2 regions of the Streptomyces sp. NPDC059037 genome follow, and region 1 is predicted to be linked to the other one. Evidence: predicted binding sites of a transcription regulator. Region 1 holds the regulator's gene; the other holds the start of a gene.
The links. Region 1 encodes HspR, which represses chaperone genes until heat shock. Its sites were predicted from a motif close to TTGAGNNNNNNNNNCTCAA; they were not measured.
Positions count from the first base shown of each region.

Region 2: the regulator HspR is predicted to act here: its motif matches at 4,952-4,970, upstream of lon (endopeptidase La).

Region 1 covers NZ_JBHYIG010000127.1:11,026-24,874, forward strand. The annotation lists gene ACFWY6_RS24805 (FG-GAP repeat domain-containing protein) at 1-912, opposite strand, end outside; gene ACFWY6_RS24810 ((Fe-S)-binding protein) at 1,048-3,357, opposite strand; gene dnaK (molecular chaperone DnaK) at 3,691-5,562, shown strand; gene grpE (nucleotide exchange factor GrpE) at 5,562-6,272, shown strand; gene dnaJ (molecular chaperone DnaJ) at 6,312-7,514, shown strand; gene ACFWY6_RS24830 (heat shock protein transcriptional repressor HspR) at 7,516-7,962, shown strand; gene ACFWY6_RS24835 (hypothetical protein) at 8,080-8,583, shown strand; gene ACFWY6_RS24840 (hypothetical protein) at 8,580-8,750, shown strand; gene ACFWY6_RS24845 (nucleoside deaminase) at 8,750-9,250, shown strand; gene ACFWY6_RS24850 (DUF397 domain-containing protein) at 9,356-9,550, opposite strand; gene ACFWY6_RS24855 (helix-turn-helix domain-containing protein) at 9,561-10,442, opposite strand; gene ACFWY6_RS24860 (ATP-binding protein) at 10,810-11,160, shown strand; gene ACFWY6_RS24865 (Uma2 family endonuclease) at 11,265-11,924, shown strand; gene ACFWY6_RS24870 (ABC transporter permease) at 12,591-13,849, opposite strand, start outside.
Region 2 covers NZ_JBHYIG010000131.1:9,087-25,345, reverse strand. The annotation lists gene ACFWY6_RS25300 (HAMP domain-containing sensor histidine kinase) at 80-1,159, opposite strand; gene ACFWY6_RS25295 (response regulator transcription factor) at 1,173-1,913, opposite strand; gene ACFWY6_RS25290 (spermidine synthase) at 1,979-2,674, opposite strand; gene ACFWY6_RS25285 (rhomboid-like protein) at 2,846-3,613, shown strand; gene ACFWY6_RS25280 (methyltransferase) at 3,766-4,815, opposite strand; gene lon (endopeptidase La) at 4,993-7,401, shown strand; gene ACFWY6_RS25270 (lysozyme) at 7,471-8,313, opposite strand; gene ACFWY6_RS25265 (MarR family winged helix-turn-helix transcriptional regulator) at 8,602-9,060, shown strand; gene ACFWY6_RS25260 (protein phosphatase 2C domain-containing protein) at 9,178-10,023, opposite strand; gene ACFWY6_RS25255 (nitrate- and nitrite sensing domain-containing protein) at 10,379-13,150, shown strand; gene ACFWY6_RS25250 (roadblock/LC7 domain-containing protein) at 13,159-13,662, shown strand; gene ACFWY6_RS25245 (DUF742 domain-containing protein) at 13,659-14,063, shown strand; gene ACFWY6_RS25240 (ATP/GTP-binding protein) at 14,044-14,673, shown strand; gene ACFWY6_RS25235 (styrene monooxygenase/indole monooxygenase family protein) at 14,734-15,969, shown strand.

The DNA of each region.
Region 1 (13,849 bases):
CCCGGTCTCGGCGGGACCCTTCGGCCCGCCGAGGACGAGCGCGCTGGTGGCGGCGCCCGACGCGTCGGCGGCCTTGCGCACGAGGAGGTCGTCGTAGCCGTCCCGGTCCACATCGGTGGCCTCGCCGGTGACGAGGTCGTTGCCGGGCGCGGCCAGCGGCTTCCCTGCGGCGCGTGCGGCGCCGGTCCGCTTGAACGGGCCGCGCAGGAAGGTCAGCCGGGCGCCGCTCGCGTGCAGCACGAGGTCGCTCGCGCCGTCCCCGTCGAAGTCGCCGCAGACCGGCTGGTCGGACCAGTCGTTGCCGATCCGGGCCTGCGCGGGCACCCGCACCTTCACGGCCTTGCCGGTCAGGCCCTTGGGCGAGCCGAAGAGGATCTGCAGCGGCACGGGCGGCTGGCCGAGGCCGTCGTACGGCGGGTCGGTGGAGACCAGCAGATCGGTGAAGCCGTCCTTGTCGAGGTCGCAGGAGGCCTCCGACTCGAAGGCTGCGGGCAGCTCGCCCTTGGTCCGCGCCCCGTTGGCCCGCGCGCTCAGCAACTGCCGCGCGCCGGGCCGCAGTCCGCTGCGCGATCCGTAGACGACGCCGATGCCCGCGTCGTCGCCGTGGCCGCGGTGCACGAGATCGTCGAGTACGAGATCGGGGGCGCCGTCGCCGTTGAAGTCGTCGGCGGTCTTGCTGCCGTCGCCCCGGGGGACGGGCAGCGGCGCGGACGCCTTGCCCTGGTCGGCCATGCCGCCGACCGGGCGGTGCTCGGGGGACGCGTCGCCGTCACCGCCGCTGCCGCAGCCCGCGAGCAGCAGGGCGCAGCCGAGCGTGGCCGCCGTCAGTCGTATCCGGGCGCGGCGTGCACGGCGTACGCCGCGTGTGCCGTCGGGTCTGCCACCGCGTCTGTCGCTCCGTATGCCCACCATCAACCCTGACCTCGACCGCCCCTTGAGACAACAACCTGCACAACAACCTGCACATGATGCTCCCGTTCCGGCAGGACGCAACAGGCCGGTCCCGCCTGCAAGGGCGGAACCGGCCTGAAACGCTGGCAGCGGGAGCTACTTCACCGGCTCGGGCTCCGGCTCGTCCGCGGTCTCCTGCGAACCCGCCGGGTCCACCGGCGTCTTCACGGATTCCAGGAGCAGCTGCGCGACGTCCACGACCGTGATCGACTCCTTGGCCTTGCCGTCGTTCTTCTTGCCGTTGACCGAGTCGGTCAGCATGACGAGGCAGAACGGGCAGGCGGTGGAGACGATGTCCGGGTTGAGCGAGAGCGCCTCGTCGACACGCTCGTCGTTGATGCGCTTGCCGATCCGCTCCTCCATCCACATCCGCGCACCACCGGCGCCACAGCAGAAGCCGCGCTCCTTGTGGCGGTGCATCTCCTCGTTGCGCAGGCCAGGCACCTTGCCGATGATCTCGCGAGGAGGCGTGTAGATCTTGTTGTGGCGGCCCAGGTAGCAGGGGTCGTGGTACGTGATGATGCCCTCGACCGGGGTGACCGGGACCAGCTTGCCCTCGTCGACGAGGTGCTGGAGCAGCTGCGTGTGGTGGATGACTTCGTAGTCGCCGCCGAGCTGCGGGTACTCGTTGCCGATGGTGTTGAGGCAGTGCGGGCAGGTCGCGACGATCTTCTTCGCCGTCTTCGGCTTGGCCGACTCGGGCGTGACCTTGCCGTCGTCGTCGAGCTCCTCGCCGAACGCCATGTTCAGCGCCATCACGTTCTCCTGGCCGAGCTGCTGGAACAGCGGCTCGTTGCCCAGGCGGCGTGCGGAGTCACCGGTGCACTTCTCGTCGCCGCCCATGATCGCGAACTTGACGCCTGCGATGTTGAGCAGCTCGGCGAAGGCCTTCGTCGTCTTCTTGGCGCGGTCCTCGAGGGCACCCGCGCATCCGACCCAGTAGAGGTACTCGACCTCGGTGAGGTCCTCGATGTCCTTGCCGACGACCGGCACCTCGAAGTCGAGCTCCTTGAGCCACTCAAGGCGCTGCTTCTTCGCCAGGCCCCAGGGGTTGCCCTTCTTCTCCAGGTTCTTGAGCATCGTCCCGGCCTCGGACGGGAACGCGCTCTCGATCATCACCTGGTAGCGGCGCATGTCGACGATGTGGTCGATGTGCTCGATGTCCACCGGGCACTGCTCGACGCAGGCGCCGCAGCTGGTGCAGGACCACAGGACGTCGGGGTCGATGACGCCGCCCACGGCGGAGCCGTTGATGGATACAGCCTCGGCGGTGCCGATGAGGGGGCGCTCGGCCTCCGCGAGAGCGGCGGCGGGAACGTCCTTGAGCTGCTCCTCCGTCGCCTTCTCGTTGCCCTCCATGTCCTTGCCGCCGCCGGCGAGCAGGTAGGGGGCCTTGGCGTGCGCGTGGTCGCGCAGCGACATGATCAGGAGCTTCGGGGAGAGCGGCTTGCCGGTGTTCCAGGCGGGGCACTGCGACTGGCAGCGGCCGCACTCGGTGCACGTACTGAAGTCGAGCAGGCCCTTCCAGGAGAACTGCTCGACCTGGCTGACGCCGAACACGGCGTCGTCGGCCGGGTCCTCCCAGTCGATCGGCTTGCCGCCGGACGTCATGGGCTGCAGCTCACCGAGGGTGGTGGAGCCGTCGGCCTCGCGCTTGAACCAGATGTTCGGGAAGGCGAGGAAGCGGTGCCAGGCGACACCCATGTTGGTGTTGAGCGCGACGACGATCATCCAGATGAAGGACGTCGCGATCTTCAGCCCCGCGAAGAAGTACGTGAGGTTCTGCAGCGTCGAGACGTCGAGGTTCTGGAACGCCGAGACCACCGGGTACGAGATGAAGAACGACGCCTCGTAGCTGTCGACGTGGTGCTGGGCGCCCTCCAGGGCGTGCAGCATGAAGATGCAGACGCCGACGATGAGGATGACGGCCTCGACGAAGTACGCCTGGCCCTTCTTGGAGCCCGCGAAGCGGGACTTGCGGCCCGGCTTGTTGTCGGGCTTGCTCAGCTGCCGGATGACGATCAGCGTCAGGATGCCGACGACCGTCATCGTGCCGATGAACTCGACGAACATGTTGTACGGCGCCCACTCACCGATGATCGGCAGCATCCAGTCGGCCTTGAAGAGCTGGCCGATGGCGTTGACGATCGTCAGGAGCAGCGAGAAGAAGCCCACCGCCACGAACCAGTGCGCGACACCGACGATGCCCCAGCGGTTCATTCGGGTGTGGCCGAGGAACTCCTTGGCCACCGTGATGGTGCGCTGCACGGGCTGGTCGGTGCGGGTGCCGGCGGGCACGTTCTGACCGAGCCGCATGAACTGGTAGATCTGCACGATGGCTCGGCCGAACAGCGCGACGCCGACCGCGATTAGGACCAGCGACACGATGATCGCGGCGAGTTGCATTTGGGGGCTCCTCGGGCCTGCGAGGCGAACTATTACTAAGCGGTAACTTATGCAGTCCGTCTGAGACTACCCACTTACTCAGCCGCACTGTAGCCAGCCCAACGGTGATCTGCGTCGCTCAGGCAACCCTGCGTTGCGGCTTCGCTGGGGCCGACGCCTTTCCGCGGGCCGGCTGTGGCTGGTCGCGCAGTTCCCCGCGCCCCTTCGGGGCACGGTTGCGCGTAAGGGGAGGATAAGAGTTGAGCGGCCTCGACTCAGCTCTGTTGACTCCGGCGAAGCGTTCGTGCACTCTTGAGCCAGATCCACTCAAGTAGTACCTCTGGAGGAATCGAAATGGCACGTGCGGTCGGCATCGACCTGGGCACGACTAACTCTGTCGTCAGCGTTCTTGAAGGCGGCGAGCCCACCGTCATCACCAACGCCGAGGGCGCCAGGACCACGCCGTCCGTCGTCGCCTTCGCGAAGAACGGCGAGGTGCTGGTCGGCGAGGTCGCCAAGCGCCAGGCGGTCACCAACGTCGACAGGACCATCCGGTCGGTCAAGCGCCACATGGGCACCGACTGGAAGGTGGACATCGACGACAAGGGCTTCAACCCCCAGCAGATCTCGGCGTTCATCCTGCAGAAGCTGAAGCGCGACGCGGAGTCGTACCTGGGCGAGAAGGTGGCCGACGCGGTCATCACCGTCCCGGCGTACTTCAACGACTCGGAGCGCCAGGCCACCAAGGAGGCCGGCGAGATCGCGGGCCTGAACGTCCTGCGCATCGTCAACGAGCCGACGGCCGCCGCCCTGGCGTACGGCCTCGACAAGGACGACCAGACGATCCTCGTCTTCGACCTCGGTGGCGGCACCTTCGACGTGTCCCTCCTGGAGATCGGCGACGGCGTCGTCGAGGTGAAGGCCACGAACGGCGACAACCACCTCGGTGGTGACGACTGGGACCAGCGCGTCGTCGACTACCTGGTCAAGCAGTTCAACAACGGCCACGGCGTGGACCTCTCCAAGGACAAGATGGCGCTCCAGCGCCTGCGCGAGGCGGCCGAGAAGGCCAAGATCGAGCTGTCCTCCTCCACGGAGACCTCGATCAACCTGCCGTACATCACGGCGTCCGCAGAGGGCCCGCTGCACCTGGACGAGAAGCTCACGCGCGCCCAGTTCCAGCAGCTCACGTCCGACCTTCTGGAGCGCTGCAAGACGCCGTTCCACAACGTCATCAAGGACGCGGGCATCCAGCTCTCCGAGATCGACCACGTCGTTCTCGTCGGTGGCTCGACCCGCATGCCCGCCGTCGCGGAGCTCGTCAAGGAGCTGACCGGCGGCCAGGACGCCAACAAGGGCGTGAACCCGGACGAGGTCGTCGCCATCGGCGCCGCGCTGCAGGCCGGTGTCCTCAAGGGCGAGGTCAAGGACGTCCTGCTCCTCGACGTCACCCCGCTGTCCCTCGGTATCGAGACCAAGGGCGGCATCATGACGAAGCTCATCGAGCGCAACACGACCATCCCGACGAAGCGCTCCGAGATCTTCACGACGGCCGAGGACAACCAGCCGTCCGTGCAGATCCAGGTCTACCAGGGCGAGCGCGAGATCGCGGCGTACAACAAGAAGCTCGGAATGTTCGAGCTCACGGGCCTGCCGCCGGCCCCGCGCGGTGTCCCGCAGATCGAGGTCGCCTTCGACATCGACGCCAACGGCATCATGCACGTGACCGCGAAGGACCTGGGCACGGGCAAGGAGCAGAAGATGACCGTCACCGGCGGCTCCTCGCTGCCGAAGGACGAGGTCGACCGCATGCGCCAGGAGGCCGAGCAGTACGCGGACGAGGACCACAAGCGCCGCGAGGCCGCCGAGTCCCGCAACCAGGGCGAGCAGCTCGTCTACCAGACGGAGAAGTTCCTCGCGGACAACGCGGACAAGGTCCCCGGTGACGTGAAGACCGAGGTCGAGTCCGCCGTCGAAGAGCTGAAGGAGAAGCTCAAGGGCGAGGACACGGCGGACATCCGCACGGCCACCGAGAAGGTCGCGGCCGTCTCCCAGAAGCTGGGCCAGGCCATGTACGCGGACGCTCAGGCCGCCCAGGGTGCCGAGGGCGCTGCCCCCGGTGCCGAGGGTACCGAGGCCCCGAACATGTCCAAGGAAGACGACGTGGTCGACGCCGAGATCGTCGACGACGAGAAGCCCGGTGACGCGAAGGGCGGCGCCGCCTGATGACCGAGGAGACCCCGGGCCTCGGCGGCGAGAACGCCGAGCAGCCCGACGTCCCCTCCGGCGCCACCCCTGATGACGCGGCGCCGAAGGCCGCCGAGCCCTCCATCGCGGAGGGCCCGGCGGCCCCGGCCGGGGACGCAGCAAGCAACAAGACGTCCGCTCAGGACGTGGGTCTGACCGCCCAGCTGGACCAGGTGCGCACCGCGCTCAACGAGCGCACGGCGGACCTCCAGCGGCTGCAGGCCGAGTATCAGAACTACCGCCGTCGGGTGGAGCGGGACAAGGTGACGGTCAAGGAGATCGCCGCGGCGAACCTCCTGTCCGAGCTCCTCCCGAGCCTCGACGACATCGGCCGCGCTCGTGAGCACGGCGAGCTGGTGGGCGGGTTCAAGTCGGTGGCGGAGTCTCTTGAGACGGTCGTCGCCAAGATGGGCCTGCAGCAGTTCGGCAAGGAGGGCGAGCCCTTCGACCCGACGATCCACGAGGCCCTGATGCACTCGTACGCACCGGACGTCACCGAGACGACCTGCGTCGCGATCCTGCAGCCGGGATACCGGATCGGCGAGCGCACCATCCGCCCCGCGCGGGTGGCCGTCGCCGAGCCGCAGCCGGGCGCGCAGCCGGCCAAGGGTGACACCGAGGCCGCTGCTTCCGCGGACTCCGCCGATGTGGCGGAGGACAAGGAGACCGGTGGCCCGGACGAGGGCTGACCTGACCGTGTTGGTGAAGCGAGAGGAGGGACGTCGGGGATGAGCACGAAGGACTTCATCGAGAAGGACTACTACAAGGTCCTCGGCGTCCCCAAGGACGCCACCGAGGCCGAGATCAAGAAGGCGTACCGGAAACTCGCCCGCGAGAACCACCCGGACGCCAACAAGGGCAACGCCAAGGCGGAAGAGCGCTTCAAGGAGATCTCCGAGGCGAACGACGTCCTCGGGGACCCCAAGAAGCGCAAGGAGTACGACGAAGCGCGTGCTCTCTTCGGCAACGGCGGCTTCAGGGCCGGCCCCGGAGCGGGCGGCGGCGGCTCGTTCAACTTCGACCTGGGCGACCTCTTCGGAGGCGGCGCCCCGGGCGGCGGTGGAGCGGGCGGTGCCGGCGGCGGCTTCGGCGGCGGTCTCGGTGACGTCTTCGGGGGCCTGTTCAACCGGGGCGGTGCGGGTGCCGGGACCGGCACGCGTACGCAGCCCAGGCGCGGCCAGGACATCGAGTCCGAGGTCACGCTGAGCTTCACGGAGGCGGTGGACGGGGCCACGGTCCCGCTCCGCATGTCCTCCCAGGCGCCCTGCAAGGCCTGTTCCGGCACCGGCGACAAGAACGGCACACCGCGCGTGTGCCCGACCTGCGTCGGCACGGGCCAGGTCTCGCGGGGCGGCGGCGGAGGCTTCTCCCTCACTGACCCCTGCGTGGACTGCAAGGGCCGCGGCCTGATCGCCGAGACCCCCTGCGAGGTCTGCAAGGGCTCGGGCAGGGCGAAGTCGTCGCGCACGATGCAGGTGCGCATTCCGGCCGGCGTCAGCGACGGCCAGCGCATTCGCCTGCGCGGCAAGGGCGGCCCCGGTGAACGGGGCGGTCCTGGCGGCGACTTGTACGTCGTGGTCCACGTCGACGCCCACCCGGTCTTCGGCCGCAAGGGCGACAACCTGACGGTGACGGTTCCGGTGACGTATCCGGAGGCGGCACTGGGCGGCGAGGTCAAGGTGCCGACGCTCGGCGGGCCCCCGGTGACTTTGAAGTTGCCGCCGGGGACCCCGAACGGCCGTACGATGCGGGCGCGCGGGAAGGGCGCGCTCCGCAAGGACGGCTCGCGAGGCGATCTGCTTGTGACGGTGGAGGTCTCCGTACCGACATCGTTGAGCGAGTCGGCGAAGGAAGCGCTGGAGTCCTACCGCAAGGCGTCTGCGGACGACGATCCGCGGGCAGAACTGTTCCAGGCCGCGAAGGGAGCATGAGATGGACGGCCGTCGTCGAAATCCCTACCAGTTGACCGATGAGACGCCGGTCTACGTCATCTCGGTCGCGGCACAGCTGAGCGGGCTCCACCCGCAGACGCTGCGCCAGTACGACCGCCTCGGCCTGGTCTCGCCCGACCGCACGGCGGGCCGGGGCAGGCGCTACTCCGCCCGCGACATCGAACTGCTGCGCACCGTCCAGCAGTTGTCGCAGGAGGAGGGCATCAACCTCGCCGGCATCAAGCGCATCATCGAGCTGGAGAACCAGGTGGCGGCACTCCAATCCCGTGTCGCGGAGCTCTCCTCGGCCGTGGAGGGAGCCGCCGTCGCCATGCAGCAACGTGAAGCGGCGGTGCACGCCTCGTACCGTCGCGATCTCGTCCCGTACCAGGACGTGCAGCAGGCGAGTGCGTTGGTGGTGTGGCGGCCGAAGAGGTCGCCGGAGTAGTCGGTAGGTTTCGTAAGCTCTGTAGGGGCCGGGAGGTGTAAACCACCTCCCGGCCCCTACGCGCTGTTTCACGGGTTCCTCAGATTGCACAGGTTTCACAGGGGGAGTTGAACTGCCATGGCCATGGTGGGGTTGTTCTGGATCGCCGAAGGCGACGTGTACGTGGGCGCGAAGCCGTCGGGCCTGGCGGCGGGCGTACGGCTGACTCCGGAAGGGGTGCTGGCCCTGGGCGACGGCCAGTCCCGCGTCTGGCCCTGGGAGGACGTACAGGCGCTGAGGGTGGAGAACGCCCCGGTGAAGTCCCTGAAGCGCCACGTGGGCACGCTGGTGGACATGGCGCTGACGGTGGGCCTCGGCGGCGGCGACGAGGCGCCGACGATGACCCTCTGGGTGACGGACGCGGATGGCGACACGGACCTGATGGTGTACACGGCGGCGGCATCGGGCTACTCCCAGACGGAGTACGACCTCTCCCGCGAGTTGCTGACCCGCCTGACGGAAGGCGCGGGCACCCTGCTGACGACGCTGGCGGCGATGGCGGAGTGGGGGCGGGCGCGAGAGGGCGGCTCGCCGCGGGCGGCGGAGCGCGAGGGGCTGCTGCGGGAGTGGGTCGCGGCATGAGCTCGCCCGCGTTGCCCGAAGGAGAGGACGCCGCCCGCTACCGTCGCCTGTACGCGCTTGCAGAGGCGCGCGAGCTGGTCGCCGAGGGGGCGCTGGACACCGATGTGCTCCTGCGATGCCGGGCCGCCGACCACGAGGAACTGCTGCGAACCTGGACGGAGTCGTGATGCCGGACCTGAACCCGACCCCGCCGACCGAGACGGACTTGCGGCACCTGCGCCGCTGCGTGGCCCTGGCGAGGCAGGCCCTGGAAGCGGGCGACGAACCCTTCGGCTCGCTGCTGCTCTCGGCGGAGGGCAAGGTCCTGTTCGAGGACCGCAACCGTGTGGCGGGCGGCGACCACACCCGCCACCCGGAGTTCGAGATCGCCCGCTGGTCGGCGGAGCATCTCTCCGTGCGGGAGCGGGCTTCGTCGACGGTCTACACCTCGGGTGAACACTGCCCGATGTGTGCGGCGGCGCATGGCTGGGTGGGCCTTGGCCGGATCGTGTACGCGGCGTCGTCGGCGCAGCTGGTGACGTGGCTGACGGAGTTCTCGGCCCCGCCGGGCCCGGTGGCGGCTTTGCCGATCCGGGAGGTGGTGCCGGGGGCGGTGGTGTCGGGGCCGGCGCCGGAACTCTCCGATGAGATCAGGGAGTTGCATCGGAGGCTGCATGCGGGCGACTGAGGTTGGGTGCGGCTGAGCTGCCGGGGGTGCAACCTCCCTGCGCTGCGGGGCGCCGCCTCGTCCCCACCCAGCCGGGCGCCCTGCCCGAGGGGGCCGGTGGCGGGCTCAACCCTGGTGCGGGGCCTGGTGTTTGAGGTGGATGAGGAGGGCGGTCAGTTGGGCGGGGGCCGCGGTCAGGACCTCGTGCGGGGTGTCGCTCTCGCGGAGGTGGATCGTTCCGCCGGGGCCGCAGGCGAGGTGGAGACACTCTCCCTGCGGTCCTCCGCTGAACGATGACTTCTGCCAGGTCAGTTCCGGCATCCGAACCTCCCTAGAGGGTGTAGAGCAGGTGCTGGATGAGGGCCAGCGAGTCCTTCACTGAGTGTGCTTCCGGGGCCAACGATACGTCGATGGGGGCGAGGGCGTGCTCGGCGAGACGCTCGAAAAGCGTGCCGTAGTGACGCAGGCTGGCTCCATCTCCCAAGTACTGGACACCGATGGGGTGTTCGAGTACGAGGGTTCCCAGTTCGGGAAGCGCGGGGATGACGTGGACGAAGTTGCCGCTGAGGGCGGCGTACGCCTCTGATGTGAACGGATAGACCTGGATGGTCACGTTCGGCAGGCGTGACAGCTCGATGAGGCGCAGCAATTGCCCGCGTGCCACCTCGGTGCCGCCGAACCGCATGTGCAAGGCCGACTCGTGAATGACGGCGTGCACGGATGGCGGGTGCTCGCGGGTCAGGACGTGCTGTCGCTCAAGCCGGAAATCCAGGGCTTCTTCGATGCGGTCGAATCCCAGACCCGGGCTGGCAAAGATGGCCCGCGCGTAGTCGGCCGTCTGGAAGAGGCCCGGGATGAACAGGGACTGGTGCATCCGCAGGGCCGTGGCGCCGGACTCCAGTTCTGCCAGGTTGAGCGCGCGCTGCTCCATGGGCTTCTTGTACTCGCTCCACCAGCCTTTGCCGGTTGCTTCGGAGAGTGTGACAAGGGCTTCAATGTACGCCTGATCAGTGCACCCGTAGAGATGACAGAGCTGGCGGAGTCGCGCCGTGAGGACGGTCGTCTTGGCTGTCTCGATCTGGCTCAGCTGTCCCCGGCCCATGCCGACCCGCTCGGCGGCTTCCCCGGCGCTCAATCCTGCCTGCTCGCGCAGTTGTTTGAGCTCGGAGCCGAGCCGCCGCTGGCGTTCGCTGATAACGGTGCGCAGTCCCATCTGCCTCTCCCGGGTGGTGTCTTCAAAGTCTGTCCAGCGTAGGGGAGTTGGTCCACCGAGATTGCCGATTAGGTTGTCAATTGACGCCTAGCTGCCCTACCGTGAGTGTGCATCCAGTAGCTCACTGGAATCACTCAACTCCCCCTGCCCATAAGCCGAAAGGCACCCGAGCCCCCGCAGGGGCACGCACTCGGGCAGCGCCATCGCCCGGCGAGGGGCACCCTCACTCATCTCCGGACGGGAGAAGGCCATGCCCGCAGACGGTCCCCGCGCACCTCACCGAGCAACCCAACTCACCTACGACTACAGCCTGTTCGCCCCGGCAGATTCGACATCCCCAAAGATTTGCCGAGACTTCGTACGAACAGTGCTCCGCACGCTCGACCGCGAGCCCCTGGTGATGCCGGCGACCCTCTGCACCTCGGAACTCATCACGAACGTGCACCTGCACACCAAGGGCTCCGCGATGCTCCGCATCCTGCTGACCCTCACCCGCCTGCGGGTAACGGTCTTCGACGAGAGCCCGGATCCACCGGTGGTGACCCACCCGGCGGCGGGCGCCGCCGCCTGCTGGGGCCGGGGCATGGCCCTGGTCGCGGAGCTCGCCGATGCGTGGGGCGTGGCGGACGACAGGGCGGGGCGGTATGCGAAGGGGGTGTGGTTCGAGCTGGGCGGGGCCGAGGGCGGGGAACCGTTCCGCCCTCACGGCATCGGATGACCGGAGGCCGTTTCCCCAGGTCGGCCCAGTGAACGTACAGACCGTGATCGCGTTGCTTGTGCCGCGAGGACGCCAAGCCCACACTGGAAAGGAGGTGCGCCACCATGACCGCTCTTGCAGCTGAGAGGCCCGAGACCATGCCTGACAGCAGGACTGACTCAGTCCCGTCCGCGACCGGTCTGTCGGAAGACGACGAGGTGCTGTGGCAGGCATGGAAAGCGATGGAACTCCCCGAGGGCTACCGCGCTGAAATCATCGAGGGAGCCATCGAGGTGTCGCCGACTGGTCGCTACTCACACACCGAGACCATCAACCTGCTCCGGGACGAACTGGTGATGTTCCTGCGCGGCGGTGACTTCGTCGTGCGCAATGACGGAAACGTCATCCACGAGGGGCAGGTGTGGATCCCTGACCTCTACATCGGGCCGAAGGACAGGGATCGGTACCTGACGGACGACGGCCTCGGCGTCACGGCCGCAGCGGTCCGTCTCGTCGTCGAGGTCGTCTCCCCCGGAAAGCGCAACCAGGACCGCGACCGAGTGAAGAAGCGCCGCGAGTACGCCCGTGCGGGGATCCCCGTCTACGTCATCGTCGACGACTATGACGCTGAGGGCACCGTCACCGTCCTGACCGAGCCGCAGCCCGCGAATGCCGACTGGGTCGGCGTCCACCGAGTCCCGTACGGGACAGAGGTCACGATCCCTGAGGGGCCGGCGAAGGGGTTCACGATCACTGAGGTGATCACGGGGGCGCGGCGCGGTTAACCCTGCCGTCTGGTTGGCCGGCAGCCTCATCTGCTGGAGGCGCCTCTAGCGCGCGGAATCGTGATCACGTCACGAGCTCTGCGGGAGAAGGTTTTCACCCGCCAGGGAGTTGCTGCGTTTGCAGCGACTCCGACAGTCAGAGCAATTGCGACAACAGCCCAACTGAAGAGGTCATGTCCCGGGTTAGCCGTCCAGTCCCACCAGTTGAGGGGGTACCAGACCAGAAAGAGCACCGAAGTCAGAGGGATGACCCAGCCGAGTTGCTGCCCCAGCGACCTGGCAGACAGGAGGGCGAGGCCGAGCCAGATCAAGACGGACCGGACGAAGACGATTCCGGATTCCGGCCCGTTGGCGAGAGCCTCAGTGCCGAAGGAGAAGGCGCAAACCGTCAATGTCAGTGCGGTGCAATAGACGACGCGAAGTCGGTGCATCGTGGATGCACCCATTTCGTCATGCGCCGACATAGCCCCGCCCAGAGCTGCGGTAAGGAAGACGGCCGTCAGCAGAGGAAGCTCTTGCCGGTAGGGCACACCCGTGGTGAGTCCTCCGCTACCGATGGACGGAAGTGCGATGTTGGCACCACCGAAGAACGCTGATAGCAGGGCAACAACTGCCGTCCCAATAAGGACTGCTCCGCCCCGGTGGACTCTGGCATAGCGGAACAGGTCAGGGCCAATCATCAGGCTTGCACCAAGAGCTTTCACGAAGAAGATAGCTACGCTCCTGAGCGACCCAGGCCCGCTGCTCGGCCGAAGGCATCCGAGCAGCCTTGGCCGCCTCGCGCTGGGCGGTGCCGACCCCTTCGACGTGGAGTCCCTCGTCGGCGTCGGCCGGGTCCTGGTCCATGGCCCGGTACTCAAGCCATAGGTGGATGTTGTCACTGGCCTGCCACGCCCGGCGCTCCTTTTGAGGCGGGCGACACCGGCCGAACGACGCCGTGAACACCTGGTCCGCCATGGCAATTGCCGCGGTGCGTACGTGTCCTTCGGCGATGTCGAACCCTCGGTCTCCCAGATCGGTCCGTTGCAGCCCGAACTCGTGGAATTCGTCGGGTACTTTGATCCAGGTCTGAGTGGTCTGACTGGTGTGATCAAAGTGCTTTGCCATGCGAGTCAGCTCTGGCAGGTACTTTCGGTGCTCGGGCCAGACGCACACTCGTGGGGCATTCCCATCGGCACGGTCGCACAGCGGCGTGGTCGCCGAAGCCGGACGGTCCACGCGCAGTTCGCCGGCGGCCGGAGCTGCGGCCAGTGCGGCAAGGGAAAGGGCCACAGACCCGACAGCAACTCCGCGTATGTGTCGTGGCAGTTTCCGATGCGGCATCTGGCGCTCGGCGCTCTTCATCCTCAGCGGCGGTGCCGTCACTGCCAGCGTTGCGAGGGCGAGGGCGCACAGTAGGCGAACGGCGACCGGCAGCGGACGCATGTAGGTGTCCGGCGGCCCCGCGAGGACATTGAATTTGAACGGCAGGGACAGCATGCTGATGAAGCAGCCCAGCGCACAAACGATGGGCGTGAATGCGGCCGAGGGCCACCAGCGACCCGCCAGATGTCCCACGGACGCGAAGATGATCAGGGTCGAGGCGCCGAGCAGGAGGTAGGACGGCCACAAGAAGCCCGGTCCTGCATCTGCGAGCGAGACGGCTGCTGCGGTAAGGCACCCGACCCCGTACGCAAGGAATCCGAGCGTGAGGGTGGCTGCCAGCCTGGCGGCCTCGATCCGCCAGCCCGGCCGGGCGGCTGCGAGGAGGAACTCGGGCATCCCTGCCCGGGAGGAACGCCCGGCCTGCCAGGCGGAAACACCGGCGAGAACGGGCCCCAGGAAGAGCGTCACGATCTGCGCCGCCACGCTTGCCTCGGGCCACACGCCGATCCAGTACTGGGAACGCCCGAAGAGAACCAGCAGGTCCACGGCAATCATCAACG
Region 2 (16,259 bases), on a different contig from region 1:
TTCCCCTGCGCGGCGCCTTCACCCGGGCGCGCTTCAGATGCGCCCGCGCATCGCTTCCGCTTCGAACCCTACGTCAACTTCACACTTCGGGCAGGCCCGGAAGAGTGACCTGGATGCGGCAGCCCCGAGGGGATTCGGCCACACCGATGTGCCCGCCGTGCAGATCGACCGCCCAGCGCGCGATGGCGAGGCCGAGGCCGGTGCCGCCGTCGTTGCCGGGGCCCTGGGCGGGGGCGCCCGCGTGGCTGCCCCGGTTGAAGCGCTCGAAGACCCGGTGCCACTCCGACTCCGGGATGCCGGGTCCCTCGTCCAGGACCTCCAGGTCCAGGGACTCCGGGTAGGGGCCGCGCCGGGCGCGCACGGTGACGCGGCCGTGCGGCGGGCTGTGCTTGACCGCGTTGTCGATGAGGTTGGCCACCACCTGGTGCAGCCGCTCGGCGTCCGCGTGCGCGGTCAGCTCGGGCGGTGTCACGTCCAGGTGCAGATGGACGTCCGTACGCGTGTGGCTGCCGGATCCCGATGCGATGCCCGCGCGGGCGGATGCCACCATGTTGGCCTCCTTCAGGACGCCCGACAGATAGGGCCACACCTCGAAGCGGCGGGCCTTCAGCGGGACGACGCCGTTGTCCAGGCGTGACAGGTCGAGCAGCGTCTCGACGAGGCGTCCGAGCCGCTCCGTCTGCTTCAGCGCCGTACGCATGGTCTCCGGGTCGGCGGCGGAGACCCCGTCGACGACGTTCTCCAGGACGGCGCGCAGGGCCGCGATGGGCGTGCGCAGCTCGTGCGAGACATTGGCGACCAGCTCCTTGCGCTGCTGGTCCTGGGCCTCCAGGTCGTCCGCCATGCGGTTGATCGTGGTGGCCACGTCGCCCAGCTCGTCGCGCCGGTCGGCGCCGCGTGCCCGCCGTGTGTAGTCGCCGTGCGAGACGGCGCGTGCCACCGCGTTCATCTCGTCGAGCGGCGCGGTGAGGCTGTGTGCCACGAACTGCGTGATGAGCAGCGTGGCGATCACCGAGAAGACGGTGATGAAGCGCAGCTCGGTCTCCGTCTCCATCGCCACCATCAGCAGGCCGGTGGTGATGAAGACCGACACCACCACCAGGGTGCCGAGCTTGGTCTTGATGGAGAAGGGCCGCAGCCCTCCGAAAGGCCTGGTCATCAGCTGCCCGGCCTCACGGGGTCGGGGTCTCCAGGGCGTACCCGACGCCGTGCACCGTGCGGATCCGCTCGGCGCCGATCTTCCGGCGCAGCGCCTTGATGTGGCTGTCGACGGTCCGGGTGCCCGACGCGTCCGCCCAGTCCCACACCTCGGCGAGCAGCTGCTCGCGGGAGAGGACCGCGCGGGGGGTGTTGGCCAGGCAGACAAGCAGGTCGAACTCCGTCGGCGTCAGGTGTACGTCCTCGGAGCGGACTCTGACGCGCCGCTGGGCATGGTCGATCTCCAGCTCGCCGAGCCGCAGGATGCCGCTGCGCGGCGTGGTCGCGGCGAGCGCGGCCCGCTCGACCCTGCGCAGCAGGACGTGCACCCGGGCCGCGAGCTCCCGCATCGAGAACGGCTTGGTCATGTAGTCGTCGGCGCCGACGCCGAGCCCGACCAGCATGTCCGTCTCGTCGTCGCGCGCCGTCAGCATGAGCACCGGGACCGGCCGCTGGGCCTGCACCCGACGGCACACTTCAAGCCCGTCGAAGCCCGGCAGCATGATGTCCAGGATCAGGAGATCGGGCTGCCAGGCCTGTGCGGTGTCGACCGCCGCGGGACCGTCGCCCGCCGTTTGCACAACGAAACCCTCGGCGCGTAGCCGGGCGGCGATGGCGTCGACGATCGTCGGGTCGTCCTCGACCACCAGAACCCGGCGCTGGGCGCCTGGCATTGCCGCCGTCGCACCGTTGTGGGAGGTGTGTGTCTGCTCCATCGCCCGCCCCTGACACTGATCGCTTGTGTTCGGTCAGCAGGGTACGGGTCGCGAAGGCACCTCGGCTACGCAGCCCTGACGCCGAGATGAACCACGTCGGGTACGCCTCGGGCAACGGGGATCTCTTCCGTCCGTACCGACTGGAACCCGGCATTCCGTAGAGCGAAGTCGAAAGCGGACGACGGCTGGGCGGACCACACGGCGAGCACTCCGCCGGGCTTGAGACGGGCCTGACAGGCCGCCAGACCGGCAGGCGAGTAGAGGGAGTTGTTGTCCTCCGTCACCGTCCAGTCGGGGCCGTTGTCGATGTCCAGGCAGAGCGCGTCGTACGTGTCTGCGCCGTCTGCGTTGTCTGCGGAGTCGGAGACGTACGCGACGAGGTCCGTGTGCAGGATCCGGGTGCGCGGATCGGCGAGCGCGGCGCCGGAGAAGGCGGACAGCGGCCCCTCGCGGTGCCAGTCGATGATGGCCTGCTCGCGCTCCACGACGGCGATATGGCCCCAGCGCCGGTCGGCGGCCGCGTGGGCGAGCGAGAAGCCGACGCCGAGCCCGCCGATGAGGACGCTCGGTTCGGGGCGGTCGTCGAGGGCGTCGAGGGCAGCGTCGATGAGGAGCCGCTCCGAGCGGCCGTCCGAAGTGTCCATGAGGAAGCACCCGTTGGCGATGATCTGCAGCAGTTCACCGTGGCGCCGCAGCACGACTTCGCCGTACGGGCCCTCACGCCGGTCGATGACGACGGGGGCGATGGTGTGATGGTGCATGGCGGCCAGCGTATGGGGGAGCGGCCGGGCGCCGGGGGTGGATGGGGGCGGACGCGATTCGGCCCCGTGAGGTTGTTCCTCGCGGTGTGATTCGCGTCTCACGTGGCGCCGGTCATAGACAGCGCCCGAAAGATCAGCATTGGGTGGGCGTGACGGAAGGAGCGCCGCACCGTGAACCGGAGTTCGACGGCTGTCCCCGCGGCACCCGAGGAGACGGTCCGCCCCGCGCTGGACGGCATCCCGGGACAAAGGGGACCCGTGACGCGGGCCGCTCCAGGCGGTCCGGCGCCGGAGGCCCCGGCCGGCCCCGCGTCCGCGTGGCGCAGGCTGCGTCCCTGGCGACTGCTCCCGACCCCCACCGGTACGCCCTTCACCTTCGGGTACGCCGTCGTGCTCGCCGGCACCTCGCTGCTCACCCGGTACGCGGACCCCGCCTTCGTCTCGGCCCTGCACCAGGGGTCCAGCACGGACGTCGCGCACCTCATGCAGCAGCCGCTGCTGGTCCTCCTCGCGAGCGCGCTGTGGATCGCGGGCGGCATCGCATCGCCGTACGCGATCGGGTTCCTGCTCGTCCTGACGGGCCTGGAGCGCCGCATCGGCGCGCTGCGCACCGCGGGGGTCTTCCTGCTCGGGCATGTCGTCGCCACCCTGGCGACCGAGATCCCGGTCGGCTTCTCGGTCCTCGCGGGCCATCTGCCGGAGAGCTCCCTGCACCGCCTCGACTACGGCATCAGCTTCGGCGTCGCGGCGAGCATCGGGGCACTGGCCGGGCTCTTCCGGCCGTGGCTGCGGTGGCTGGTGCTTGCTGCCTTCGGCGGGATGCTGGTCGACGATCTCCTCGCGTTCACCGATCCGCTGACCAACTGGGGCCACCTCCTTGCCCTGCTGATCGGCGTCGCGACGTGGCCGCTGGTGCGGCGGTGGCGCCGCGCGGCTTGATGGGGATCCCTGCCGAAGCCTGTCGCCGTACTCGCCTGCGGGCGCGTCGTGGCTGGTCGCGCCCACGCGGCGGAGCCGCATGTCGATACAGCCCCGCGCCCCTTGCGGGGCTGCATCAGCCCCGCGGGACCAGCCACGACGTACCCGCACCGCTAAGCGGCCACCGCCTCCACCACGGAGGGGAACGCCCTGGTGGGAAGGGTCCGCGTCACCCTGAGCCCCGCCTCGCCCAGGAGCCGCGTGAACTCCTCCTCCGTCCGCTCCTTGCCGTCCACGACCGCGGCCATCGCCACGTCGAGGGCCTTGCCGGGGTGCGGATCGTTCCCCGCGGGCAGCACCGCGTCGACGATCAGGACGCGTGCCCCCGGTGCCATCGCGGCGCGGCAGTTGCGCAGGATGCGCAGGCAGGCGTCGTCCGGCCAGTCGTGCAGGACGTGCTTGATCACGTAGATGTCGCCGCCCTCCGGGGCTCCGGCGAAGAAGTCGCCGCTCTCCGCCCGCCAGCGGCCCTTCAGCTCGTCCTCGCCCAGGACGTGGCGGCTCACGGCAGGCGCCTGGTCGAAGAGGACCCCCGTAAGGCCGGGGTGCCGGCGCAGGATGCTCAGCAGCAGACCGCCGCGCCCGCCGCCCACGTCCACCACGGTGCCCCGCTCCGGGAACGGATACGTCTCGGCGACCACCTCGTTGACCGGGGCCGAGAACGACGTCATGCCGTCGTCGAACAGCTTCCGCAGGGCGGGATCGGTCGCCAGGTGCTCGAAGAACGGCTTTCCGTAGATCCGCTCGAAGGACGGGCCCGACTTGCGGACCGTCTCCTCAAGGCCCGCCGAGGTCCGCTGGAACGTCTCCTCGGTCAGCATCATGACCATCGCGTGCTGGGAGTGCGGTACGTCCGTGCGCAGCGCGTCCCCGACCGGCGTGAGGTGGAACGCCCCCGCCTCGTCCTCGCGGAAGATGCCGCGCGTGGCGAGATAGCGCAGGACGCGGCGTAATTGCCCCGCGTCGGTGTCGGTCAGGGGGGCCAGTTCGTCCGGAGTGCGCGGGGCCGACGCCAGGTGATCGGCTATCCGGCAGCTCGCCGCCGTGCGCAGTGCGGCCGAGAACAGGTGCCCCAGCGCGTGCTCCGTCAGCTCGCCCGCCACGTCCAGCTGGGGCGCGCCCGTCTCGCCGTTGCCGCTCCCGGATGTGTCCACTGTGTCCACGTAGGTCTCCTGTGTGAGTCGCGTTCCCTCACGATCCCCGGACCCCTCGGCGCACGTAACCCCTGAGATCAGCCGTCTCAGGAGTCGATCGCTCACAGCGAACAGGCCCGGGGGAACATTCAAGGACTCATGTGCATTGAGTCGGTAAAGCTCAACTTGAATGCCGAAGGGGAGATCATGGCTTCGACGTCCACACCGCTCACTCTGCCCGTGCTGCCGCTCGACGACGAGGTTGTCCTGCCCGGCATGGTGGTTCCGTTCGACCTGTCCGACACCGATGTACGAGCCGCGGTGGAGGCCGCCCAGGCGGCGGCCCGCTCCAGTGGCAGTGGCAGCAAGCCGCAGGTCCTTCTTGTTCCGCGGATCGACGGGACGTACGCGGCGACCGGTGTCCTCGGCACGGTCGAGCAGGTCGGGCGGCTCTCCGACGGCGACCCCGGCGCGCTCATCCGCGGCCGCGGCCGGGTGCGGATCGGCGCCGGGACGACCGGGCCGGGTGCGGCGCTCTGGGTGGAGGGGCTCAAGGTCGACGAGACCGTGCCGGAGCCCCTTCCGGGTGCCGTCGCCGAGCTGGTCAAGGAGTACAAGGCGCTCGCCACCAGTTGGCTGAAGAAGCGCGGGGCCTGGCAGGTCGTGGACCGCGTCCAGCAGATCGAGGACGTCTCCGCGCTCGCCGACAACTCCGGATACTCGCCCTTCCTCTCCACCGAGCAGAAGGTCCGGCTCCTGGAGACCGACGACCCGGCGGCCCGTCTGAAGCTCGCCACCGAGCAGCTGCGCGAGCACCTCGCCGAGCAGGACGTCGCCGAGTCCATCGCCAAGGACGTACAGGAAGGCGTCGACAAGCAGCAGCGCGAGTTCCTGCTGCGGCGTCAGCTGGACGCCGTACGCAAGGAACTGCGCGAGATCAACGGCGAGCAGGAGGGCGAGGAGTCCGACGACTACCGCACCCGCGTCGAGGCCGCCGACCTCCCCGAGAACGTCCGTGAGGCGGCCCTGAAGGAAGTCGACAAGCTGGAGCGGTCCAGCGACCAGTCGCCCGAGGGGTCGTGGATCAGGACCTGGCTCGACACCGTCCTCGAACTGCCGTGGAACGAACGGACCGAGGACGAGTACGACATCAAGGGCGCCCAGAACGTCCTCGACGCCGAGCACGCGGGCCTGCAGGACGTGAAGGAGCGGATCACCGAGTACCTGGCGGTGCGCAAGCGGCGTGCGGACAGGGGACTTGGTGTCGTCGGCGGCCGTCGCGGCGGTGCCGTGCTCGCCCTCGTCGGCCCGCCCGGCGTCGGCAAGACCTCGCTCGGCGAGTCCGTCGCGCACGCCATGGGCCGCAAGTTCGTGCGGGTCGCGCTCGGCGGCGTACGCGATGAGGCGGAGATCCGCGGCCACCGTCGTACGTACGTGGGGGCGCTGCCCGGACGGATCGTGCGGGCCATCAAGGAAGCCGGGTCCATGAACCCGGTGGTGCTCCTCGACGAAATCGACAAGGTGGGGTCCGACTTCCGGGGCGACCCGGCCGCCGCCCTCCTCGAAGTGCTCGACCCGGCGCAGAACCACACCTTCCGGGACCACTACCTGGAGGTGGAACTGGACCTGAGCGACGTCGTCTTCCTCGCCACCGCCAACGTCCTGGAGGCCATCCCGGAAGCCCTGCTCGACCGCATGGAGCTGGTCAGGCTCGACGGGTACACCGAGGACGAGAAGGTCGTCATCGCCCGCGACCACCTGCTCCCGCGCCAGCTTGAGCGGGCGGGCCTGGACAAGGACGAGGTGGTCCTGGACGAGAGCGCGCTGCGCAGGCTCGCCGGTGAGTACACGCGCGAAGCGGGCGTACGCAACCTGGAGCGGTCCGTCGCACGGCTGCTCCGCAAGGTCGCCGCGCAGCACGAACTGGGCGACAGGGAGCTGCCGTTCACCGTCACGGACGAGGACCTGCGGGGCCTCATCGGGCGGCCGCACCACGTGCCCGAGTCCGCGCAGGACCCGGCCGAGCGGCGCACGGCGGTGCCGGGTGTCGCGACCGGGCTCGCGGTCACCGGAGCGGGCGGTGACGTGCTCTTCGTGGAGGCGTCGCTCGCCGACCCGGAGACCGGGGCCTCCGGGCTCACGCTCACCGGTCAGCTCGGCGACGTGATGAAGGAGTCGGCACAGATCGCGCTCTCCTTCCTGCGCTCGCACGGCGCCGAACTGGAGCTGCCCGTCGGCGACTTGAAGGAGCGGGGCGTGCACGTCCACTTCCCGGCGGGCGCGGTGCCCAAGGACGGGCCGAGCGCGGGCGTCACGCTGACGACCGCCCTCGCCTCGCTGCTCAGCGGGCGCCTGGTCCGTACGGACGTGGCCATGACCGGTGAGGTCTCGCTGACCGGCCGGGTGCTTCCGATCGGCGGCGTCAAGCAGAAGCTGCTTGCCGCGCACCGCGCCGGGATCACCACGGTGATCATCCCGAAGCGGAACGAGGCGGACCTGGACGACGTCCCGGCGGAGATCCTGGAGAAGCTGGACGTCCACCCGGTGACGGATGTCCGCCAGGTGCTCGAACTGGCCCTGACCGAGGCCGAGGTGAGGGTTCCGGCCGCCGCGTGACGGAGGAGGCCGGTTAGAGGCCCGGGGCCCCGCGAGGGGTCCCGGGCCCGCTCACGTCATGCGCGTCGCTCAGCCGTTGGCGAGCGCCACCACCCTGTCGAGGGCACCGTTGAACTTGTTGTGGTCCCCGACCGTCGGGCCCGACGAGGTGTACTGCCACATCGTGTAGAAGCCCCAGCCGGCCGGGAGTTCACCCGGCGCGCTGGCGTAACGGGCGATCCACAGCGGGTTGTTGACGGCGAAGCCGCCGTAGTTGCCGGTGCACTGCTTCCACCAGCTGGTGGCCGTGTAGATCACCGCATGCCGACCGGTGCGCGCCTTGTACTGGTTCAGGAAGTCCCGGATCCAGGTGACCATCGCGGTCTGGGACTTGCCGAAGCAGGCCGCCCCGTACGGATTCCACTCGATGTCCAGCGCGCCCGGCAGCGTCTTGCCGTCGCGGGACCAGCCGCCGCCGTTGTCCACGAAGTAGTTGGCCTGGGCGGCGCCGCTGGAGGTGTCGGGCGTCGCGAAGTGGTAGGCGCCCCGGATCATGCCCACGTTGTACGAACCGTTGTACTGCTGGGCGAAGTAGGGGTTCTTGTAGTACGTGCCTTCCGTGGCCTTGACGTAGGCCCACTTCACGCCGCTGTTCCAGAGGGTCGACCAGGCGACGTTGCCCTGGTGGCTGCTGACGTCGACGCCCTCGGTCTGGACGGCGTCGCCACTGGGCGGCAGGCTGCCCTGCCCGTCGTGCTCGATGACGCCCTGGCCCATGCGGGCGGAGCCGCGGGCCGGTACGTCATCGCCGCCGGCGGCCTGTGCGGCGCCGGGCAGGGTGATGAGGAGGGAGAGGGCGGAGAGGACCGATAGCAGGATTCCGGCCGCTGACCAGCGTGAGCGGCGGGGCGTTCCGGGTCTGTGCACGGGCATGTTCGTGCCTCCGAAGGCCTCGATTGAGCTCGATGGAGCTCGTGGGGGGACCTGTCGACATGTCATGGTGTGAACATGTCAGCAATGACGCTACGCACGTAGACCCGCGGCTGGGAAGAGGGCTCGGACGCTGCCGTTGGTCTACTCCTGCGGCGGTGTCCGCGGCACGGTGCGGCGCGGCCGTACGAAATACTGGCCGAGCTGCGGCAATGGGCGGGCGCTCGCCGGTCCCGCCGTGGCGGCCGCCGTGCGGGGCGGAAACCTTCACTTTCCGGAAAGAAGCGGGCCATGGGTGCTGAATTGCACGAGAGCGGTGTCGACCGCGAGTTCCTCTCCCTGGAGCGGGAGTTGACCCTCCTGCTGCGCCGGGCCCGCGCCTCGTCCGGCGAGATGGCCCGCCAGGTCCATCCGGACCTGGAGCCCGCCGCGTACGGCCTTCTGGTCTGCCTCGACGACTCCGGTCCGCAGCGTGCCACGGATCTCGCCGCCTACATCGGCGTGGGCAAGGCGACGATGAGCCGTCAGCTGCGGGCGCTCGAGGAACTGGGTCTGGTGGCCCGGGAGCCGGACCCCGCGGATGGCCGGGCGTGGCTGGTTCACCTCACCGAGGAGGGCGGCGCGCGGTTCCGTACGGTGCGGGCGGGGCGGCGGGAGCGGTATGTGCGGCAGCTTGCGGGGTGGGACCGGGCCGAGGTTGCCGAGCTTGCCCGGCTGCTGCATCAGTTGAATTCGTCCGCCGAGGGGTAGCCGGGGGGTGGCGGGATTCTGCGGGGGAGCTTTGGGCTCGGTGGGGTGCGTTTTTCGCTGCGGGTGCGTCGTGGCTTGTCGCGCAGTTCCCCGCGCCCCTTACGGGGCGCCCCTGTCTCAGAGTTCCGCGTACACCGCCGCCGCGTCGTCATGCCGCTTGCCCCTCGGGAACGTCGTCCCCTCCGGGTCCGCGCGCTCCAGGTCGCGCACCCGGTCCACCAGGTGTTGCGGGCCCTCCTTGCGCAGGAGGTCGAAGCACTCCTGCCAGCTGCCCTCGCGGAACGTCTCGACCCAGCGGCCGACGCCGTCCGTCAGGGCCGCCACCGCCGTCACCGCTGTGCGGGGTGAGGAGCCGGTGATCGCGCGTGCCGCCGCCGACGGGTCGGCCGCCGCCGTGAAGAAGCCGCCCTCCGCGTTGCGCAGGGCCTCGACCGCGGCGCCGTACTCGCGGCCCGCGGCCTCCCGTTCCGCCGAGCCGCGCGGCAGGGCGCGGACCGTGTCGCGCAGCTCCCGGATCGCCGGCGGGAGGTGCGCGAGGCGCTCGTCGAGCACCGCCGTGACCCGGCCGTCGGGGGCCGCCACCAGGAGTGCGGAGTCCGACAGGACCAGGTGCTCGACCCGCTCGTCGTCCCAACGCACCAGAACCACCGTGGCCTGAGGCGTGCGCGGGTGAGAAAGGTCACAGGTTTGGATGTGTGTGTCTGCGGTGCGCTTGATGGCCGTCGCGAGGATCTCAACGAGCGTCATATCCCGCCGTGAAACGGACAGTTCGCCCAGTGCGCCGCCGAGTCGCGCTGTGAACCAGGGGACGGAATGCAGACAGCCGTCGTCTCCGGCGGGCGGAGTCACCCCGTCCAGGAGGACGAGTGAACCGCCCTGTCCCGCTGCGGGAAGCATGACCGCGGCATAGTCCTCATTGGGGCGGGTGGGGTCGCCGGGCTCGGTGGCGAGTTCGATGCGCATTCAGCCAGTCTGCACGAGGCCTTCACAAGGTCACCAAGGGGTCGCACATGGCCGTGGATTGGCCCGGACCAGCAGGTCAGGCGCCGGATTTCAGTCGGAATGATCGCTTCCGGCGGCGTGTGGCCGCGCATCCTGCCAAAGCCTGCGGGCGACGTCCAACCGGCACACCGTGGCCGGGGCATTTGATTCAACTCGGGACTTGCTCGCCAACTCCCCGCCGATGTTCACTCCTTCGGGTGGCCAGGCAGGCGATGCGCGTCCGCCACTCATCGGCACTGAAAGGGTCAGGAGCCGTACCGGGGGCGCGTTCACTGACGGATCGTCATCCGGGCCCATGGGCAGACGAAAAACAAGAATGCGAGCACCGGTGCAGAAGATGCGGCCTCGGCGCAAAGGCAAGCAGACGGCCTCTGACGGGGCCACGCCGGGCGCGACCACCCCTACGGAGCGGGCGCGCGAGCGCTCGCCCGAGCCCACGGCGGGAGAGCCCGCGGCGAGCGAGCAGACCCCCGGTGCGACGGTTCCTGACGGTGCGAAGAGCGCCGACGACGGCGCCGCGCAGCCCGCGAAACCCGTCAACTCCAAACCCGTCAACTCCAAGCCCACCGCCCGCGTGCGCAACCGGCTCATCGTCGCCGTCGCCGTCGTGGCCGCCGCGATCGCCGGGGCCGGAGCGCCCGCCGTCGTGGCCGCTTCCGGGCAACTGAGCGACGCCCAGGATCTTGTGACCCTCGCGGAGCGCACTCAGCAGGCCGTCTCGCTGAGCCACTCCCTCGCCGACGAGCGCGACGAGGTCACCTCGTACATCGCCGCGGGCCGCCCGAAGGGGGGCAAGGGGCTCTCCGAGAGCCGCAGCGCCCGCGTCGACCGCCAGATCGACGAGTTGCGCTCGGCGGACGCCCCGGCCGGTCTGCGCCGCGACCTCGCCGACATCGCCGCCGTACGCAGAGCGGCGCTCACCGGCAAGAGCAGTGCTCTCGAAGCGCACACGGCGTACTCGGACGTCATCACCGAACTGCACGCGCTGACCCGCGAACTCGCCGAGCGGACACCGCCCCGCGCGGCCTCCGGCGGCTATGCGCTCGCCGACCTCGACCACGCCGTCGAACAGGCCGCCGCCACCCGCGGCCTGCTCCTCGCCGCCCTCGCCGTGCCCCGCACCACGGAGACGAGCACCACCGTCGACCCGGTCACCGGCCTGCCCACCACGGTCGTCGACGAGTCATCCGCCGGCAGCAAGACCCGCGACGCGCTGAGCGCCGCCGCCCAGCGCGCCGACGTCCGCGAGCAGGCCGCCGTCGCGGACTTCCGGGACACGGCCACGGAACGCGCCCGCGCGACGTACGACTCGACGGTCACGGGCACCGAGGTCACCACGGCCGAGAAGTACCTCTCCCGGCTCACCGACCAGCCCACGCTCTCCACCGCCGAGCTCCGCTACGACAGCAAGAAGATCGACGCCGCGCTCTCCGCCCGCATCGAGATGATGCGCGGCGCCGAGTCCTCGCTCACCGTCAAGCGCACCAAGGACCTCGCCCAGCTGCGTGACGACGACGTCACGGCCCTGGAGATCCGTGTCGCGCTCATCGGCGTCACGCTGCTCGTCGCGGTCGGCGTCACCATGGCGATGGCCCGCACGCTCACCCGCCCGCTCGCCGTCCTGCGCCTCGGCTCCGCCCGCCTCGCCACCGAGCCCGCGCCGCAGGAACCCATCCGCTTCACCGGCCGCGACGACGAGTTCGCCCAGGTCGTACGGTCCGTCAACGCGCTGCACGGCCACGCGGCCGCCCTCACCGAGCGGCTGACCACCCTCGAAGCGGACCGCAAGCACCTCATCGGGCAGCGCACGTCCATGGCCGACGAGCGCGCGACGCTCCGTGCCGAACTGGCCGAGGCCGCCGCCCACTTGGAGCGGGTGCGGCAGTCCATCCACGGCACGTTCGTGAACCTCGCGCTGCGCACGCTCGGCCTGGTCGAGCGCCAGCTCGCCGTCATCGAGAACCTGGAAGACCGCGAGCAGGACCCCGACCGCCTGGCCACGCTCTTCAAGCTCGACCACTTCGCCACGGTCATGCGCCGCCACAGCGAGAACCTGCTGGTCCTCGCCGGTGCCGAGCACGGCCACCAGCACCCCGGTCCGGTCCCGCTCGTCGACGTCGTACGCGCCGCGGTCTCCGAGATCGAGCGGTACGAGCGGGTGCGCATCGCCACGCTGCCGCCGCACGCGCATGTCGCGGGCTTCGCCGCGGACGACATCAGTCACCTGGTCGCCGAGCTCCTTGAGAACGCGACGTCGTTCTCGCCGCCGGACGCCTCCGTCGAGGTCTCCGGATGGCTCCTGGAGAGCGGCGAGGTCATGCTTTCCGTGCAGGACGAGGGCATAGGGGTCACCCCCGACCGGATGACGGAGCTCAACTCCCGTCTCGCGGAGTTCCGTCCCGACGACGCGTACGACCAGGAGAGCGGGGACGGGCTCGGGCTCGGTCTGTACGTCGTGGCGCGGCTCGCCGCGCGGCACGGGGCGCGGGTTCGCTTGCGCGAGCAGAAGCAGGGGGGTGTCGCCGCTGTCGTCGTACTGCCCAAGTCGATCCTCGCGGCGGCGCCGGCTGTCGCCGCGCCGCCGGTGGGGGTTCCCGTCGCCGGGGCGGCGCCTGCGGTGCATCTTCCGGGCTCGGAGGCCGAGGCGAACTCCAATGTGTTGCCGGGGCGGTCTTCCTCTGCGGCTGATCCGCTGATCGCCGCTGCGGAGGTGGCTGTACAGGACGCCGAGGCTGAACCTGCGGTTTCGGCTGAGACGACTCTGGAGCTTGCCCCTCCGGAGGCGCCTGAGGAGCCGGAAGCAGAGGCCGAGCAGGAGGCCGCGCCTGCCCCGGAAGCCCCCGCCGGACCCAAGTGGGAGCGGGTCACCGACAAGGGGCTGCCCAAGCGCACGCCGAAGATCACCGCGCCCGAGCCCACCGTGCCCAAGGCGCGCAGTGGCTCCGTCGACGCCGAAGCGCTGCGCAAGCGTCTCGGGGGCTTCCACCAGGGAGCCATCAGCGGCCGTCGCGACGTAGCGGCCGAGCTGAACGAACGTACCGAAGAGACCGAAAACAAGGGGGATTCAGTCGAGGAGGCAAGTAGTTGACTGCGCCCATGCGCTCGCCCAGTTCGCCCGCCGGCGGTACCGCCACCGGGTTCGGCCTGAGCAGCGAAGCCCGCAACCTGCACTGGCTGCTGACGAATCTCGTCGAGGAGGTGCAAGGTCTCCTTTCGGTCGCGGTGGTCTCCTCCGACGGGCTGCTCCTCCTCTCCTCCGACCCCGCGCGCAACAACGCGGAGGCGGTGGACAACAGTTCAGGGCCCAAAGGGTCGAGCGCCGACCTCGCCACCATCGTCTCCGGTCTCGGCTCGCTCTGTATCGGCGCCGCCAAGCTGATGGACGCCGGAACGGTCAAGCAGACCGTCGTCGCGATGGAAGAGGGCAGCCTCTTCGTCATGTCGATCAGCGACGGCTCGCTGCTCGGCGTGCACGCGACCCCGGACTGCGACATGAGCGTCGTCGCGTACCACATGGCGCTCTTCGTCGGCCGTGCCGGGCATGTCCTCACCCCCGAACTCCGCAGTGAGCTGCGCCAGTCGATGGAGAGCGTCCGATGAGCAGTAAGCCCGGCAAGCTGCCCCAGCGGGGCGCCGCTCGCAAACCCGCCCGAGTACGCCCGTACTCGCTCACCGGCGGCCGCACCCGCTTCGGCCACGTCCTGCTCGTCGAGACGTTCGTGGCCGCGCTCGAAGCTCCTGAGGAGCGTCGCGAACTGCCGCAGGGCAACGCCACCGCCCGCGTCATGCCGGAGCTGCGGGCCATCGTCGAGATCTGCCGCCGGATGCGTACGGTCGCGGAGATCGCCGCGCTCCTGAAGATGCCGCTCGGCGTGGTCCGCGTACTGCTCAGCGACCTCGCAGACCAGGGAAAGATCCGCGTGTACGGAACGGGCCACGGCCCGGGACAGCCGGACCGCGCACTGCTCGAAAGGGTGCTCAGTGGACTCCGCCGTCTCTGAACTCCGGCACCCGGGCCCCGACCCGGACGAAAACCTGCAGGCCTGGCAGACGGACCGCACCCGTGCCCCGATCGCGACGAAGATCGTGGTGGCGGGCGGCTTCGGCGTCGGCAAGACGACCCTGGTCACCGCGGTCTCCGAGATCACGCCCCTCCAGACGGAGGCGCTGATGACGCAGGCGAGCGAGGACACCGACGACCTGACGTCGACCCCGGACAAGACCACGACCACGGTCGCGATGGACTTCGGCCGGATCACGCTCGACGACGACCTGGTGCTCTATCTCTTCGGTACGCCGGGACAGCAGCGCTTCTGGTTCATGTGGGACGACCTGGTGCGCGGCGCGATCGGCGCGGTGGTCCTCGCGGACACCCGCCGCCTGCCCGACTGCTTCCCGGCGCTCGACTACTTCGAGAGCTGTGGGCTCCCGTACATCGTGGCCGTCAACCACTTCGACGGCACCGAGGAGTTCGAGCCCGCGGATGTCCGTGAGGCGCTGACGATTCCGCCGCACATACCGGTGCTGATCATGGATGCGCGGCAGCGGATATCGGTGATCGAGTCACTGCTCGCGCTGGTGGGGCACGCCCTAGAGGCAACCCCCGAATAGCCCCGCCCCCCCAACTCTTCCTTTTCTCTTTTTAGTTCAGTACGTAGGAGACGCAGCCGTATGCGGAAGATACTCGTCGTCGGAGCCGGTCAGGCCGGGCTCCAGATCGCCCTCGGACTCCAGTCTCAGGGGTACGAGGTCACCCTGATGTCCAACCGCACGGCGGACGAGGTCAGGTCCGGCCGGGTCATGTCCACGCAGTGCATGTTCGACACGGCGCTGCAGCACGAGCGCGACATACAGGCCAACTTCTGGGAGTCCCAGGCCCCGAAGATCGAGGGCCTCGGCGTCTCGGTCGCCGGTCCGGACTACTCCCGCGTCATCGACTGGGTGGGCAAGCTGGACGGGTACGCCCAGTCCGTCGACCAGCGCGTGAAGATGGCGGGCTGGATGGAGACGTTCGCGCAGCGGGGCGGCCAGCTGGTCATTCACGGCGCGGCGGTCTCGGACCTCGACTACTTCTCCCGGACGTACGACCTCGTGCTCGTATCGGCGGGCAAGGGCGAGCTGGTCTCGATGTTCGAGCGGGACGCCTCGCGTTCTCCGTACGACACGCCGCAGCGGGCCCTTGCTGTCGCGTACGTGCACGGGATGGGACCGCGCCCCGAGCACCCCGAGTTCGACGCGGTGCGGTGCAACCTGGTGCCGGGGGTCGGCGAACTCTTCGTCATGCCGACGCTGACGACGTCCGGGCGTGCGGACATCCTCTTCTGGGAGGGCATTCCGGGCGGCCCCCTGGACGTCTTCCAGGGTGTGAAGGACCCCTCCGAGCACCTGGCGCTGACGTTGGAGCTGCTGGAGAAGTTCACGCCGTGGGAGTACGCGCGGGCGACGAAGGTCGAACTGACGGATGCGGGCGGCACGTTGAGCGGGCGGTACGCCCCGACCGTGCGCAAGCCGATCGGGCGGCTGCCGGGTGGAGGGCTGGTTCTGGGGGTCGCCGACGTGGTCGTCGCCAACGACCCGATCACGGGGCAGGGCTCCAACTCGGCGTCCAAGTGCGCCGCTTCGTACCTTGCCTCGATCATCGAGAACGGTGAGAAGGAGTTCGACGAGGCGTGGATGCAGGCCACGTTCGACCGGTACTGGGAGATGGCGCAGCATGTCACGAAGTGGACGAACGCGATGTTGGCGCCGCCGCCGGAGCACATTCTGAACCTGATTGGTGCGGCGGGGCAGTTGCAGCCGGCGGCGGATCGTTTCGCGAACGGCTTCGACGATCCGGCGGACTTCGAGAACTTCTTCTATGAGCCGGAGAAGACGGGGGCGTATCTGGCCTCGTTGGCGGGTGAGTAGCCCTTGGCGGGGGGCTTTGGCGGGCCTGGGTTTTGATTGGCGCCGGGGCCGCCCGGTTGTCCCGAGGTTGGCGGTTCCGGGCCGGGTGTAAAGGGCGCTCCTTCGTCGCGTCGGCTGCGCCGATTCCGCTGCGCTCCACCCTTGACACCCGTCCCTCCACCGCGAGAAGCGAATTGACCGGGCGGCCACGAAGCGGGGCTCACGGGACTGCGGGGATGGGTCATCCGGCTTCACGGCCGGGTGCGGACTAGTTCGTCGCAGCGTGCCGTGAGGTGGAGGGGTGCGCGGTT